Regions from separate parts of the Ciceribacter thiooxidans genome, predicted to be linked through region 4. Evidence: predicted binding sites of a transcription regulator. Region 4 holds the regulator's gene; each other region holds the start of a gene.
The links. The regulator LexA, encoded in region 4, represses DNA repair genes until DNA is damaged. The targets are predictions, from matches to a motif close to TGTTCNNNNTGTGTTCNG.
Positions count from the first base shown of each region.

Region 1: a site for LexA is predicted at 2,598-2,615, ahead of H4I97_RS24580 (ImuA family protein). Genes of this name have one in related genera too.
Region 2: a site for LexA is predicted at 1,969-1,986, ahead of uvrA (excinuclease ABC subunit UvrA). Genes of this name have one in related genera too.
Region 3: a site for LexA is predicted at 1,973-1,990, ahead of recA (recombinase RecA). Genes of this name have one in related genera too.

Region 1 covers NZ_CP059896.1:3,603,476-3,607,345, reverse strand. The annotation lists gene H4I97_RS17830 (error-prone DNA polymerase) at 1-167, opposite strand, end outside; gene H4I97_RS17825 (Y-family DNA polymerase) at 164-1,594, opposite strand; gene H4I97_RS24580 (ImuA family protein) at 1,635-2,579, opposite strand; gene H4I97_RS17820 (metallopeptidase family protein) at 2,737-3,177, shown strand; gene H4I97_RS17815 (DUF1737 domain-containing protein) at 3,226-3,432, opposite strand; gene H4I97_RS17810 (HpcH/HpaI aldolase/citrate lyase family protein) at 3,429-3,870, opposite strand, start outside.
Region 2 covers NZ_CP059896.1:1,593,387-1,597,256, forward strand. The annotation lists gene H4I97_RS07570 (alpha/beta fold hydrolase) at 1-755, opposite strand, end outside; gene H4I97_RS07575 (hypothetical protein) at 1,024-1,278, opposite strand; gene H4I97_RS07580 (single-stranded DNA-binding protein) at 1,341-1,847, opposite strand; gene uvrA (excinuclease ABC subunit UvrA) at 2,106-3,870, shown strand, end outside.
Region 3 covers NZ_CP059896.1:1,315,699-1,319,568, reverse strand. The annotation lists gene alaS (alanine--tRNA ligase) at 1-601, opposite strand, end outside; gene recA (recombinase RecA) at 758-1,846, opposite strand; gene H4I97_RS06140 (carbohydrate kinase family protein) at 2,090-3,034, shown strand; gene H4I97_RS06135 (pseudouridine-5'-phosphate glycosidase) at 3,063-3,870, shown strand, end outside.
Region 4 covers NZ_CP059896.1:1,704,296-1,708,165, forward strand. The annotation lists gene H4I97_RS08075 (VOC family protein) at 1-754, opposite strand, end outside; gene lexA (transcriptional repressor LexA) at 971-1,684, shown strand; gene H4I97_RS08085 (ComEC/Rec2 family competence protein) at 1,665-3,870, opposite strand, start outside.

The sequences.
Region 1 (3,870 bases), 1.8 Mb from region 4:
GCATGCACGCGCACCACACCGGCAACAGTGTTTCGATCCGCAACGCCGAGACCGGGAAGGCAAAGCCGGCTGGCCGCTTCCACCAATTCCTCCGGATGGGATGCCCCTTCCAGAAAGGAAAAATTCGTTCGGGCGCCGATCTCGAAAAAAGCGGGTGTGGCCGTCATGCAAAAACTCCATGCATGAACCAGCGTGGCATCTCGGCATTCGAGACATAAGCGCCCTCACGAAACAGCCAGTAGCGATGACCTTCATCATCCTCCACCTGGAAATAGTTTCGCGCTGGCGCTTCTTCACCATCGATCCACCATTCCATGGCGAGCTTCTCCGGACCTTCGGCGCGTCGGACCCGATGAAGACATCGCCGCCAACGGAAACTCATGGGAGGCCCTTCCGGAGCCTCGGCCGTCGCCTCGATGATTTCGGGAACCTTCAGGAGCCGGATCGGCCGCCTCGCCTTGGTCGACCTGCCCGTCCCGGTCTCCCTCTGTTCCACGCCCGGAGAGACAATCTCCATAAGATCGGCGGCCGGCAGAAGAAGCGATGCTCGTTCCGGCACGTGGCTTTCCTGCAAGACAGGCCGCATGAGACAATCCGGGCCCAAACGGGCGACCGCCTGATCCACAAAAGTTGCCAATGCGGTTTCGACCGGAGCGCTGCCGGTAAAATCCGACTGCATGCGGTGGAGGGTCTCTGCCTGCAGCACATTGAGCCGCAGGATCTCGAAACCATAACCAGTATCCAGATCGTCATGCAGGGCGACAAGGCGTTCGGAAAAGAGGGCGGCGATGCCTGTCGGATCGCGCAGAGGAACAGAACTGCCCACACCAATCCGGAAGACTCTTCCATCGACCCTGAAAAGAAGCAATTCGAAGCGGCGACCACCCTGACAACGTGCCTCGAGTTCCGATTTCAGCGTCACAGCCATCCGCTGGACGAGTTGAAGTATGACTTCCTCGCACTGAAGGGGTTCGGCAAGACACCGCTCGACGGAAAGATCCGCAACCGGGCGACGTGGCGAGATCGGCTCATCTTCCCGGCCGAGCATCTGGTCGAGCCGCAGCAATGGCAAGGGACCGAAGCGACGAACAAGCGGTGCCCGTGGCGCAGCAAGCAGATCCCCGACCCGCTTGAGCCCCATCTTTCGAAGCGCCAATACCGTCTCCTCCGGCAACCGGCATGCGGCCACCGGAAAGGAGGCCGGGACAGATTTGGCATGCCCTTCGGAGACAGTGCCATTACCGCCAAAGCGCGCCATCGCCCAGGACAACCCGGGCGTTGAGGAAATCGCTCCACGAGCATCAAGCCCCATCTCGAACAGGCGCTTCAGAATATCTCTCAGCAACAGTTCTTCGCCGCCCAAAAGATGGGAACAGCCGGTGATGTCGAGAAAGAGGCCCTCCCTGCCCTCGATGGCGACCAAGGGTGTATAACGATCGCACCAGTCGGCAATTCCTTCCAGGAATCGACGGTCGGCAGCCTCATCGGCGATAACGGCATCAAGAGCAGGACAAACCGCCCGCGCTTCCGCCAGGCCCTGCCCGCGTTTTAGCCCCGTTGCGACGCCAGTCTCGTCGACAGCCGTCAACCGCATGGCATTCTTCATCCGTCCTGTGCAAACGAGAGGTGGATGGTCAGGACGCCCTGTCGAGCGCCACGACGCTCCCCAGTAACGACGTGCGATCCTGTCCGTCGGCAGATGGGGAAAGAACAGCGCCAGAATTCGTCTGCTTGTTGTCTGCTGGAACAGGGAGGAGGGTGGCAAGGGAAAACAGACGGTCATGGGGGCTCCACTCCAGATGGATATCGACAGGTGCCGGAAGCCGGCTCTTTTCCAGAGTGACCTGGAAAACGGGATTGGCGATGCTGCCGCCGAGCACGGAACCATCTGGAAGGCGACGGGATTGCGCCGATGACGAGCGGATGCGGATGCGAAAGACGGTACTGCCGGCCTCTTCCTCCCCTCCCTGCCGCAACAGCAAGAGGGGTCGGCCAGTGGAGTGCGCCTTGAGACTAAGGCGGCGGCTTTCCGTCAGGCCGAAACGACGAGGATTGCCGCAAACTTCCAGAATGACGGCACAGAAGACGCCGCTTGCAAGACCTGCCTCGGCAAACCAGAGTCCATCCTCGATGCGCCTTGGTCTGGCATACAGGAGATGCCGCGGATCAAGTCCGTAATCCTGAAGACCGGCAGCATGGGGAAGACCGGCTTCCCGAGCGACGGCCTCATCGCCAATCCAGAGAATGCGGGCCGGTCCTGCGCCGGAAGAGGAATGCATCAGAAGACGAGTGGAAAGTGCCAGCATGAAGCCACTTGCGGCGGCGGCATCTCCCAACCGGTCGCTGCGGATCTCGGTCATGGCATCAAGGGGCAGTCCACCTTCCATCGGACCATCCAGTGCCTGAGGGCCGATCGGCAATATCTGCATGCCGTCTCTCCCGGAGGCCCGCACTGCAAGTCCGGCCGCCTCTGGTTCCCTGTCAGCGACGTGCAGATCGACCACGGTGCGTCCCTCGATACGGGCGATGGTCTGACGCAGGGCAAAGAGCGTCTCCCGCGCCACAGCCTTCTCAGCCATGACGTCCAACTCCATTTTTGTTCTCTATATGTTCTTATGGATTCCAGAGCTTCAATAAAGAGTCAACCGCATTTCATAAGAATTTATTCCTCGTCCGGATTTTCCCTCGAAAAGTGCCGGCAAAGGTCCTATATGACGGACAGACAAGGGAGTTCCGATGGCCCGGATGGATCAGACCGAAGATTGGCGTGAACGCCACGCACCAACGATCAGCACGTTTGAATCACTGGCGATCGAAGCCTATAGTCATCTGCCGGAAGAATTCCGTGCACTTACCGACAACCTAACCATTGAGATCGCCGACTTTCCGACCGACGAAGTCTTCGAGGATATGGCGCTCGAAACTCCTTTCGATCTTCTGGGCCTCTTCGAAGGCCGCGGCATTTCCGAGCGTTTCACCATGGAAACCGGCGAGATGCCGAACCGCATCATGCTCTATCGCCGTCCGATTCTCGACTATTGGGCGGAAAACGACGAAACACTGGGCGACATCATCACCCATGTGCTGATCCACGAGATCGGGCATCACTTCGGCCTGAGTGACGACGACATGGCCCGCATCGAGGAAAGCGCCGAAGACGCTGCCGCCAACGGCTGACGAAAGTCTAGTCTTCAAAGAAAAGGCCCCGATCACGGGGCCTTTTCTTTATTGCTCGCCGAGCTTCATGCTCGGGTCGTAATCCTTTCCATGCACCGTCTTCACCACCGCCTGTCCACAGTACATCTGGTTCGTAGCGGTATTGAAGGAGAGGCTCGGTGCACCATGCAACTCCCAGCCCTTGTTCAATGCATCGGTCACCCGGTGGCAAAACGATGCATCGTCTGGTCCTGTGAGAAATCGATAAACTCTCATGCCGAATTGCCTTTCCTGTCCTGGATAATTCTTGCCTTGGTCAACAACCGCTCGGCCTGATCGAGATGCAGCCGTTCGATCATCCGGCCGTTGCTGTTTACGACGTTGAGTCCAGCCGCCGCCGGAGCAGCGAAGGCCTCGGCAATTGCTTGCGCCTCGGCAATCTCTTCCGCGCTCGGACCGAAGTACCGGTTCGCCGGCTCGATCTGGGCAGGGTGGATCAACATTTTTCCATCGAAGCCCATGGACCGCCCCTGCCGGCACTCGGCTTCGAACGCGGCAATATCGCTGAAATCATTGCTGACGCTGTCGATTACGTCCAGTCCGAAGGCTCGCGCCGCCAGAACCACCTGCATCAGCCAGGGCACAAGAAAAGTCCGACCGGACCCAGCCGGCACACCCGTTGCCTTGCGCAGATCGTTGAGGCCGACCACCAGG
Region 2 (3,870 bases), 110 kb from region 4:
CGGAACGGCTCCCATGCCGCGGGCGGCGAGATGAGGTAGTCGAAGCGCCCGAGGGCGAGGAGTACCGGTGCCGTGACGCCACGGGCGAGCGCGTGCATGTCGATGTCACGGAACACCTCGCCCCACAGATGATCGAAGCCGATGTCGTTGATCCAGACCCCGTCCCATAGCGGACGCGCATCGAAACCGGGATCGAACCAGCTGCGTGCGCCAAGCCGGATCAGCAGGTGCTTGAAGCGCTCGTGAGGATGGGCGGCGATGTCACCGGCGAGCTTCGCCATCTCCCGGTCGAAGATCAGCTTGCGCTCGGGCGAGGCTTCCGCCTCCCAGCGCCGTTCCGCCCACTCAGCGAGCTCTGCACCCTGGTTCGGGCCGGTGCCCGCGAGCACAACGTGGGACACGCGGTCGGGAAACTGGCGCGCATATTCGAGTGCCATGTAGCCGTGGCCCGAATGCCCGAGAACGGCGAAGCGCTCCAGCCCGAAGGCCTGCCGCGCCAGTTCGATGTCGTCGATGATCCGGTCGAAAGCGAAGTCGCCAGCCTCCACCGGTCCGAGCGGACGGGCGAAGCAGCGGTGGTCGACAAAGTGGAGGCGGACCGAGCGGCGAAGGCCGGGCGAGAAGGTCCGCGCATAATAGAGGCTGCTGCCGACGACGAGCAGCGGCAGCCCCTGCCCTTCGATTGCGTAGCCGAGCTCGAAGATGCCCGAGCGAATGATGCCGCGCGCGGCGCGGCCGTAATCCAGTTCTTCCATGATGATGTATCCGATAGTGCGGTTCGCCGCGCCGTGTCGGGCGCCGGGAACCGGACGCTGATCCAGGAAAACACACGAGCGCAGCTCGGCAAAAGGCCGGCGGCGACGTGCAACGGTTTTCATGGTCAAGGTCGCTAACGGATGAGGCGCATGGACTTTCTCTCGGAGCCTTGTGGGCGAGGATCGCCGCCGGCAGCAATACCGATTCTGCCAGAGGAGGACAAGATGTGAGGCGCGACGCGAGTAACCCGCGGAAGTACCGCTCAGGTCAGCGCTGCGCCTTCAGGATGCGCTTCCAGATCGTCCCGCCGAGATACCGGTTGAACACGATGAAATAGACGACGATCAGCGCGAACAGCACGAAGGCCGGCAGGCCGTTCAGCTGGAAACCGCCCTCCGTGCGACCGTCGGTCACCGAGGCGATCAGAAACCCGAGCACGAAAAAGGCGGTGAAGAAATCGAGCAGCGCCGCGAGCACGATGCGCCAGGTCGCGGGTCCGGTATCCGTCTTTGTCTCACCCATCGAAAGCCCCCTTTCGGATCAACGAGAAGATATGGCGCGCGGCTGGCCGACGCCCCCCGGAATCAGAACGGGATGTCGTCGTCCAGATCGCGCGAGAAGTTGCCGCCGCCGCCCGCCTGGTTGCCGGTGCGGGCCGGCGCACGGGACGGCTGGTTGTAATCGTCGCCGTAGCCGCCGCCGAAGTCGTTGCCACCGCGCGAGGCGCCACCGCCCTCGCCGCGACCGCCGAGCATGGTCAGGTTGGAGTTGAAGCCCTGCAGCACGACTTCGGTCGAATAGCGGTCGTTGCCGCTCTGGTCCTGCCACTTGCGGGTCTGCAGCTGGCCTTCGATGTAGACCGTCGAGCCCTTCTTCAGATACTGTTCAGCCACCTTGCAGAGACCTTCATTGAAGATCACGACGGTGTGCCACTCGGTCTTTTCCTTGCGCTCACCGGTGTTGCGGTCGCGCCAAGTTTCCGACGTCGCAATGCGCAGGTTGGCGATCGGACGGCCGTCCTGGGTCCGGCGGATTTCCGGATCCGCGCCGAGATTCCCGATCAGAATTACCTTGTTCACGCTACCAGCCATAACACACACCTTGGGAAGAGAGGGCACCGGACCGGCCGCACCCGCATTTGTCGATTTCCGCCACCTTAAACCAATCGCGGGTCCCGATGGAAAGTCTTAACCGTTAATCCACAACGAAAAATGTTCTTTATTTGTTCTAGTGATTGTCTATGATCCTGTCAACCGACTCGAAATGTGACCCGTGACGTCCTGTTGCGTCTCGACAGGGGCACAGCGATCACTAAATAAGGACTGTCCTTCTCCAAGCGAGCCTTGTCCATGAGTGAACTGAAGACCATTTCCATCCGCGGCGCCCGCGAGCACAACCTGAAGGGCATCGATCTCGATCTGCCGCGCAACAGCCTGATCGTGATGACCGGGCTTTCCGGCTCGGGCAAGTCGTCGCTCGCCTTCGACACCATCTATGCCGAGGGGCAGCGCCGCTACGTCGAGAGCCTCTCGGCCTACGCCCGCCAGTTCCTCGAGATGATGCAGAAGCCGGATGTCGACCAGATCGACGGGCTTTCGCCGGCGATCTCCATCGAGCAGAAGACGACCTCGCGCAATCCGCGTTCGACGGTCGGCACGGTGACAGAGATCTACGACTACATGCGTCTGCTCTTCGCACGCGTCGGCGTTCCCTATTCGCCGGCGACGGGCCTGCCGATCGAAAGCCAGACGGTCTCCCAGATGGTCGACCGCATCCTCGCCTTCGAGGAGGGTTCGCGCCTCTACATTCTCGCCCCGATGATCCGCGGTCGCAAGGGCGAGTACAAGAAGGAACTCGCCGACCTGATGAAGCGCGGCTTCCAGCGCGTGAAGATCGACGGGCAGTTCTACGAGATCGCCGAAGCGCCGGCGCTCGACAAGAAGTACAAGCACGACATCGACGTGGTGGTCGACCGCGTGGTGGTGCGCTCCGACATCGGCACGCGCCTCGCCGACAGCCTGGAGACGTGCCTCAAGCTCGCCGACGGGCTGGCGATCGCCGAGTTCGCCGACAAGCCACTGCCGGCTTCGGAAACGGCCGCCGGCGGCTCGGCCAACAAGTCGCTCAACGAGACGCATGAGCGGGTGATGTTTTCCGAAAAGTTCGCCTGCCCGGTCTCCGGCTTCACCATTCCGGAGATCGAGCCGCGGCTCTTTTCCTTCAACAATCCCTTCGGCGCCTGCCCGACCTGCGACGGGCTCGGCTCGCAGCAGAAGATCGACGAGGCGCTGATCGTGCCGGAGGTACAGCGGCGGCTGAACGACGGGGCGATCGCTCCGTGGGCGAAGTCGTCGTCCCCCTACTACAACCAGACGCTCGAATCCCTCGGCAAGGTCTTCGGCTTCAAGCTCTCGAACCGCTGGTCGGACCTGAGCGAGGAAGCGCAGCGCGCGATCCTGCACGGCACGGAAGAGAAGATCGAGTTCCACTATGCCGACGGCGCGCGCGCCTACACGACGACCAAGACCTTCGAGGGGATCGTTCCGAACCTCGAACGGCGCTGGAAGGAGACCGACAGCGCCTGGGCGCGCGAGGAAATCGAGCGGTTCATGTCGGCGGCCCCCTGCCCGGCCTGCGCGGGCTACCGGTTGAAGCCAGAGGCGCTCGCCGTCAAGATCAACGGCCTGCACATCGGCGAAGTGACCGGCATGTCGATCCGTGTTGCCGGCGCCTGGTTCGAGACGTTGCCGGCGAAGCTCAGCGACAAGCAGAACGAGATTGCCGTGCGCATCCTCAAGGAGATCCGCGAGCGGCTGCGCTTCCTCAACGATGTCGGGCTCGACTATCTCTCGATGTCGCGCAATTCCGGCACGCTTTCGGGCGGTGAGAGCCAGCGCATCCGCCTCGCCTCGCAGATTGGCTCGGGGCTGACCGGCGTGCTCTACGTGCTCGACGAGCCGTCGATCGGTCTGCACCAGCGCGACAACGCCCGCCTCATCGAGACACTGAAGCACCTGCGCGACATCGGCAACACGGTGATCGTCGTCGAGCATGACGAGGATGCGATCCTGTCCTCCGACTACGTCGTCGACATCGGCCCGGCCGCCGGCATCC
Region 3 (3,870 bases), 390 kb from region 4:
TCTCGATGAAGCGGTCGCCATCCTCCTCCGGCGAACCGGGCGGGCCGCCCCAGATGTGGTCGCCGTGGTCGTAGAAGATTTCAGAACAGGGACCGCAGGGGCCGGTATCGCCCATGGCCCAGAAGTTGTCGCTGGTCGGGATGCGGATGATCTTCTCATCGGCAAGGCCGGCGATCTTCTTCCACAGGTCGAAGGCCTCATCGTCGGTATGATAGACGGTGACGCAGAGACGGTCCTTCGCGAGGCCGAACTCCTTGGTGATCAGGTTCCAGGCAAGCTCGATCGCCCGCTCCTTGAAGTAGTCGCCGAAGGAGAAGTTGCCGAGCATCTCGAAGAAGGTGTGGTGACGCGCGGTATAGCCGACATTGTCGAGGTCGTTGTGCTTGCCGCCGGCGCGCACGCACTTTTGCGCGGTCGCCGCCGTCTTGTAGGGACGCTGCTCCAGGCCCGTGAAGACGTTCTTGAACTGCACCATGCCGGCATTGGTGAACATCAGGGTGGGGTCGTTCTGCGGCACGAGCGGGCTCGATGACACGGCTTCATGGCCATTCGCCTTGAAGTAATCGAGAAAAGTCGACCGGATGTCATTTACGCCGCTCATGTCACGCCCTTCATTGCTGCCGGATGCCGGCCAAAGCCTAAAAACCAAAGGCTTTTATCGTCCGTGACCGGCACTGTCCAGCCGCACGGAAAAAAACCGGCCCGACATCTTCCGATATCGGACCGGCGCTCTGTCGGTCATCGAAATGATTGCGGATCACATGTCCGCGGAGCCATCGCCGTCGCCGGCGTCCGGACCGCCGTTCTGCAGGAAGCGATCGGCGATCAGCCCGGCGTTCTGGCGCAGCGCCATCTCGATCTCCTGGGCGAGCTCCGGATTGTCCCGCAGGAAAGCCTTGGCGTTCTCGCGTCCCTGACCGAGCCGCTGGCTGTTATAGGAGAACCAGGCACCGGATTTCTCGACGATCCCGGCCTTCACGCCGAGGTCGACGAGCTCGCCGGTCTTGGAGACGCCCTCGCCGTACATGATGTCGAATTCGACCTGCTTGAAGGGCGGTGCCATCTTGTTCTTGACGACCTTCACGCGGGTCTGGTTGCCGACGACCTCCTCGCGCTCCTTGACGGCGCCGATGCGGCGGATGTCGAGGCGAACGGAGGCATAGAACTTGAGCGCATTGCCGCCGGTCGTCGTTTCCGGGGAGCCGAACATCACGCCGATCTTCATGCGGATCTGGTTGATGAAGATGACCATGCAGTTCGAACGCGAGATCGAGGCCGTGAGCTTGCGCAGCGCCTGGCTCATCAGGCGGGCCTGCATGCCCGGCAGGCTGTCGCCCATCTCGCCCTCGATTTCGGCGCGCGGCGTGAGTGCTGCGACCGAGTCGACCACGAGCACGTCGATCGCGCCGGAGCGCACCAGCGTGTCGGTGATTTCGAGCGCCTGTTCGCCGGTGTCCGGCTGCGAGATCAGGAGGTTCTGCAGATCGACCCCGAGCTTGCGGGCATAGACCGGATCGAGCGCGTGCTCGGCGTCGACGAAGGCGCAAATGCCGCCCTTCTTCTGCGATTCGGCGATCGTCTGCAGTGCGAGCGTCGTCTTGCCCGAGCTTTCAGGACCGTAAATCTCGACGATGCGTCCCTTCGGCAGACCACCGATCCCGAGTGCGATATCGAGGCTCAGCGACCCGGTGGAAACCGTATCGATCTCGACCACGCTCTCGTTCGTGCCGAGCTTCATGATCGACCCTTTGCCGAAATTCCGCTCGATCTGCGAAAGTGCCGCTTCAAGTGCCTTGCTTTTGTCCACCGATTTGTCCTCTACGAGCCGCAAAGAATTTTGTGCCATTCGATCCACCTTTAGGTTATTGAAGCCGCATAGGCAATGAAGCAGCCGACGGTCCATGCGTACACGTTTTGTTCTCATCTGGCAACCCCTGTTCAACCTGCTGAATAGACTTGCGACTTCGCGACACGTTCACATTATGTTTCGCGCTGTGGGCCGGGTGAAAGCAGGATCGCTGCGCCGCGCTTTCGCCACACTAGCGGCGGCTTGCGATTCGTCACGCCCGCAATGTTGCGGGAAGAGCGCATGAGCGGTTCCCTTCTCGTCATCGGCGGCGCCCATATCGACCGTCGTGGCCGGATCGCCGGCGCGACCGCGATGGGCGCGAGCAATCCTGGCCGATGGTTCGAGGAGCCGGGCGGCGGCGGCTTCAATGCCGCCCGCAATCTCACCCGGCTCGGCCACGAGGTCAGGCTGATCGCGCCGCGCGGAGGTGACGCGGCCGGCATGGCCGTCTCGGCCGAAGCCCTCCGCGTCGGCATCGACGATTGCCCGATCGTCTTCCTCGATCGCGCCACGCCGAGCTACACGGCGATCCTTGAAGCGGACGGCAACCTCGTCATCGCCCTCGCCGACATGGAGCTCTACGACCTCTTCGGACCGCGCCGCACCCGCACCCTCTCCTTCCGTGCCGCGCTTGCAGAGGCGCGACACGTCCTCTGCGATGCCAATCTGCCGGCGGAGACGCTGACGGCGCTCGCCGCCGAAGCGGGGACCCGCGGCCTGCCGGTCTTCGCAATCGCGATCTCCCCGGCCAAGGTCGTGCGTCTCCTGCCCAGCCTTGCCGGTCTCGAGATGCTGTTCATGAACGCGGCGGAGGCCGAGGCTCTCACCGGCGCCCGCCCCGATGATCCCGCCGGCTGGCCCGCGCTTCTGCGGGTAAAGGGCCTCAAGGGCGGCGTCGTCACTTGCGGCGCCGGGACCGTCGTCGCATTCGACGAGACAGGAACAGCGAGCTTGTCGCCGCCGCGGCTCGAAACCGTGGTCGACGTCACCGGCGCCGGCGATGCCTTCGCGTCCGGCGTCATCTCCGCACGCATTGAAGGCCTGGGGCTCGGCGAAGCTCTGCGACACGGAGCAGCACTTGCAGCCATCACGCTGCGCTCGCCCCATGCGACCGCGGAAAACCTCTCCCGCGATCTCGCCAATTCGTATATGCCCCTTGTGCCGGACGCAGAAATCCTGTCATGACCTGCAGTCTCGAAACCCGGAAGCTCCCATGACCAAAGCCATTTCGCCCCTGCTGCCGATCGTCTATTCGAAGGAAGTTGCCGCCGCCAAGGTTCGCGGTGCGCCGATCGTGGCGCTGGAATCGACGATCATCACCCATGGCATGCCCTTCCCCGGCAATCTGGAGATGGCGCGCAGCGTCGAAGCCATCATTCGCGAACAGGGCGCCGTACCGGCGACGATCGCCGTCATCGACGGCATCCTGCACATCGGCCTTGAAGACGCCCAGATTGCGGCCCTTGCGCAGATGACCGGCGTCATGAAGCTCTCGCGCGCCGATATCGCCTTTGCGCTCGCCGAACGCCGCAGCGGCGCAACCACCGTCGCAGCAACCATGATCGCTGCAAGCCGCGCCGGCATCTCGGTCTTCGCCACCGGCGGCATCGGCGGCGTTCACCGCGGCGCCGAGGAAAGCCTCGACATCTCCGCCGACCTCGAGGAACTCGCGCGTACACCGGTGATCGTCGTTTCGGCCGGCCCGAAGGCGATCCTCGATATCCCGAAGACGCTCGAATTCCTGGAAACCCGCGGCGTTCCGGTCGTCACCTACGACAGCGAGGAATTCCCGGCTTTCTGGTCGCGCAATTCCGGGCTGCGCAGCCCGCTCTCGCTCTCCAGTCCGGCGGCCATCGCCAATTTCCAGCGGATGCGCGAACAACTCGGCATCGAGGGCGGTATCCTGATCGCCAATCCCGTGGCGGAGGAACATGAGATCCCGCGCGAAGAGATGGAGATCTATATCGGCCGCGCACTCGCCAATGCCGAGCGCGAAGAGGTGACCGGCAAGGCCGTCACGC
Region 4 (3,870 bases):
CCGCACCGACGAGGCCGCGGCCGGCATTTCGCGCGTCGAGCCCGAAATAGCCCGCAAGGCCGGCGGGCGTCAGCACCTCGATCTTCGCGTTTACCGAAGGCACGACGATGCCGAAGGAATGCGCCTCGATCTCACGCTGGTGGAAGACGGTCTCCAGCATCTCCTGGAAGTCGGAGGGATTTTCTTCGGTGAGCACGACGGCGGAGATGCCCGTCACACCGTTCTCGTGGCGTTCCAGCGCGGCGCGATCCGCCGGTAGCGGATTGGCTCGTTCGCAGGAGAAGAGGAGAAAATCGGGCGCGCGCAGGTCGGCGGCGAATGCAAGCCTGAACGAGGCCGTTGCCTCGGTGCCATCCGGCAATCTCAGCGGCCGCGAGAAATGCAGGATTTCGCCAGCCGACAGGCCGTGCTCGACATAGACCTCGTGGTCCGCCGCCGCATCCGTTGAGGCAACCGCGACCCCCGACAACCCCTCACCGTCCGACGCGCGGAAACGGAAGGCGCGATCCCGGGCGACGAAGACATTGCCCTTGCGGACGGCCTCTTCGCACGTCTCGCGACTCGCCACCGCAAGCGGCTCAAGATAGGTCTTGTCGGAGAAGAAGACGCAGGCGTTCTCAGTGCCGAAGGGATGCAGCGCATCGGCGGCGACCGTAAAACCCAGCGCCCCGAGCCGTTCGCGTGCGGGCTTCAGCCCGTGCACCGGCAGAACGATGTGATCGACGCCGCGCGGCGTCTCCATGGCAGTGGACATCCCGCGCCCTCCTTGTCGACCGCGTCTGGTTTGCGCGATTTGCGGGCGCTTTGCAAGGCGGCTGCGGCCTCATCCCATCGGCGTTCGCCGGGATGCGAACGCAGGCGAAAATTCCACCGAACGGCCAACTGCTTACCAATATTTAGGGACTTGCGGAACACATATGGAACAGATAGTGTATGTTCTGGATTTGTTTCACACGACGGGGCTCTGGACATGTTGACGCGCAAGCAACAGGAACTGCTTCTCTTCATTCACGAACGGATGAAGGAATCGGGCGTGCCACCGTCTTTCGACGAGATGAAGGATGCGCTCGACCTCGCATCGAAATCCGGTATCCACCGCCTGATCACGGCGCTTGAAGAGCGCGGTTTCATCCGGCGGCTGCCGAACCGGGCGCGGGCGCTGGAAGTCATCAGGCTGCCGGAGGCCTATTCGTCCAGCCTGCAACCGCGCCGGGGTTTCTCCCCGAGCGTGATCGAGGGAAGCCTTGGGAAGGGCCAACCTGCCCCTGCGGCCAAGCCGCCCGCGGAAGAGCGTTCGAATTCGGTCGCCGTCCCGGTCATGGGCCGGATCGCGGCCGGCGTGCCGATCTCGGCAATCCAGCACAACACCCACGAAATCACCATCCCGGCGGAGATGCTCGGATCGGGCGAGCACTATGCGCTCGAGGTCAAGGGTGATTCGATGATCGAGGCCGGCATTCTCGACGGCGACACGGTCATCATCCGCAACGCCAGCAACGCAACGCCCGGCGACATCGTGGTGGCACTCGTGGACGACGAGGAAGCGACGCTGAAACGCTTCCGCCGCCGGGGCGATTCGATCGCGCTCGAGGCAGCGAACCCGGCTTATGAGACGCGCATCTTCGGCCCTGATCGTGTGAAGATTCAGGGCAAGCTCGTCGGACTTATCCGCCGCTATCACTGACCTTTGCGGCGTTCGCACCCGCTGCGGGCTCCCCGTCGGCGAAGCTGTCGGTCCGCCAGTCGTAAAGTCGATGCCGCTGCCACGGCCTGTCGAGAGTGGTGTATGCGGTGCGCTGACGGATATCCCGATCGTCGTGATTTCCAAGATAGAACTCGGTTGCGCCCGTGCGGCGCAGCACTTCCGCATCGATCATATTCGCGCCGGAGCGACAGCTACCGAAAGGTGAACGGCGCGGCGTGATCACGAAATCGGCAGTATCGCAGGCGGCGCCGAGAAGTGCCGGGTCCTCGACGGTGGCGATCCGCCACCCTTTCGACAGCCGGACGATGCACCAGACTTTTCCCGTACAGAGAAATCGGCCGGAGGGTGACGCTGCGAACTGTCGCCGCATCATCTCGCGAACGGTCCTTATCTGTTCGACGGACAACCGGTCCGCTCCCTCCGCCCGAGTGCCGGCGACGGCACCGTCCTCGCTGCGGAGCGGGCCGAGATGATCCGGACGCGCAAGCGCGTGCTGCCATTGTGAGAAGAGGAAGTCCGACGGTTTGTTGCGGTTCGTCGCGATCGTCCTGCCGTCCGGGCCGGGCAGACCCGCCAGGCGTCCGTCCTCCGAGACGATGAGGTCGGCAGTGTCTTCCGGCGGCAGGAGGATCGCAAGTCCGATCGCCACGACGAGGATGACAGCGCCGATCCACCGAAGGCGTGTGTGCAGCAAGGTGAGTAACAACAGTCCGACGCTCGCGAGCGGCAGGAACCATGCTGCAAGCCGTCCGACGGACGTGCCCTCACTCCAGCTCGCGACCGTGGTCGCGATCACGATGACGATCTCAAGCCCCTCGCCTGCGAGGATGAGAAAGGGCATATCGAGGCCGAACGGCATGAGCAGCATTGCCGCAAGTGCCGCCGGCATCACCACCACAGAGATGATCGGCATTGCCGCGAGATTCGCGACAAGACCGTAAGGTGCCAGTCGATGGAAATGGGCGACGGCGAAGATTGCCGTCGCCAGTCCTCCAATCAGCGACGTCAGGAAGGTGCCGGCCGCGAAATTCCACAGGAAGGAAAGGATCCTCCGGCCGGGAAAGTCCGGCGCATAGCGCGATTGCCGTGCCGCGCGCCGGCGCCAGCCGTCGTAGCCGGCAATCAGTCCTGCGGTGGCGGCAAACGACATCTGGAAGCTGGCACCGAGCACCTGTGATGGCCAAACAACGAGAATGACGATCGCCGCCAGTGCGAGGTTGCGCAGACTGATCGCCGGGCGGTCGAACAGGACGGCAACCAGCATGATCGCGGTCATCAGAAAGGCGCGGATGGCGGAGACCTGCGAGCCGGAGATCATCAGGTAGAGGAAGGCAGCGGCCAGCGCGGCCATGGCAGCGATCTTCTTGATCGGCCAGGACTGGGCGATCGCCGGCGAGAGGCTGAGCAGCTTGCGCAGGCCGACAAAGAAGATGCCGGCGGCGAGCGCCATGTGGAGGCCGGAAATCGCGGTGATGTGCGCCAGTCCCGAAAGCCGCAATGCCTCGGTCGTCGCCGCCGACATCGATCGACGGTCGCCGGTGAGGATCGCGGCGGCAAAGCCGCCGGCGTCGCCCGGAACTGTTCTCCTGATTCGCTGGGTGATGCCGTCGCGGACAATAAGAAGCGTCTGCTCGGCGGCCTCCCACCATGGGCCGGTACCGCTCACCGCCGATCTTTCGACATGCGTCGGCGCTCCGAGAAAATAGCCGACGGCGCCGATCCCGCCGAAGTAGCCGGAGAAGGAGAAGTCGTCGAGGCCGGGCAAAGCCGGTCCGGAAGGTGGCGAGAGCCGTGCCTTTCCCCGCAGCACCTCGCCGAGGGCGAAAGGCTCGTGTCGGGCGCGGGTCATGAGCACGACCTCTTCCGGCGCACGCCTGATCCGCGGCTCCGCCGTCGCCTCTACGCGGACGAGGTAGCGCCATTCGCCGGTCGCCCCCGCCTCCCGCCGAAGCACCCTTCCCGTCACTTGTGTCGTGACCGGCGTATCGAGAAGGACCGTCTGCATCCTGCGGGTCTCGAGATCCGCAAGAAGCATTCCGATGGCACAGAGCGCCAGCGCCGACCATATCCGATGTGCCATGGGGCTGCCGAAACGCGAGAGCACCGCAAAGACGGAGGAAACAGCAAACAGGAACACCGGCGCTACGATCGGCAGGGTCTGCGGC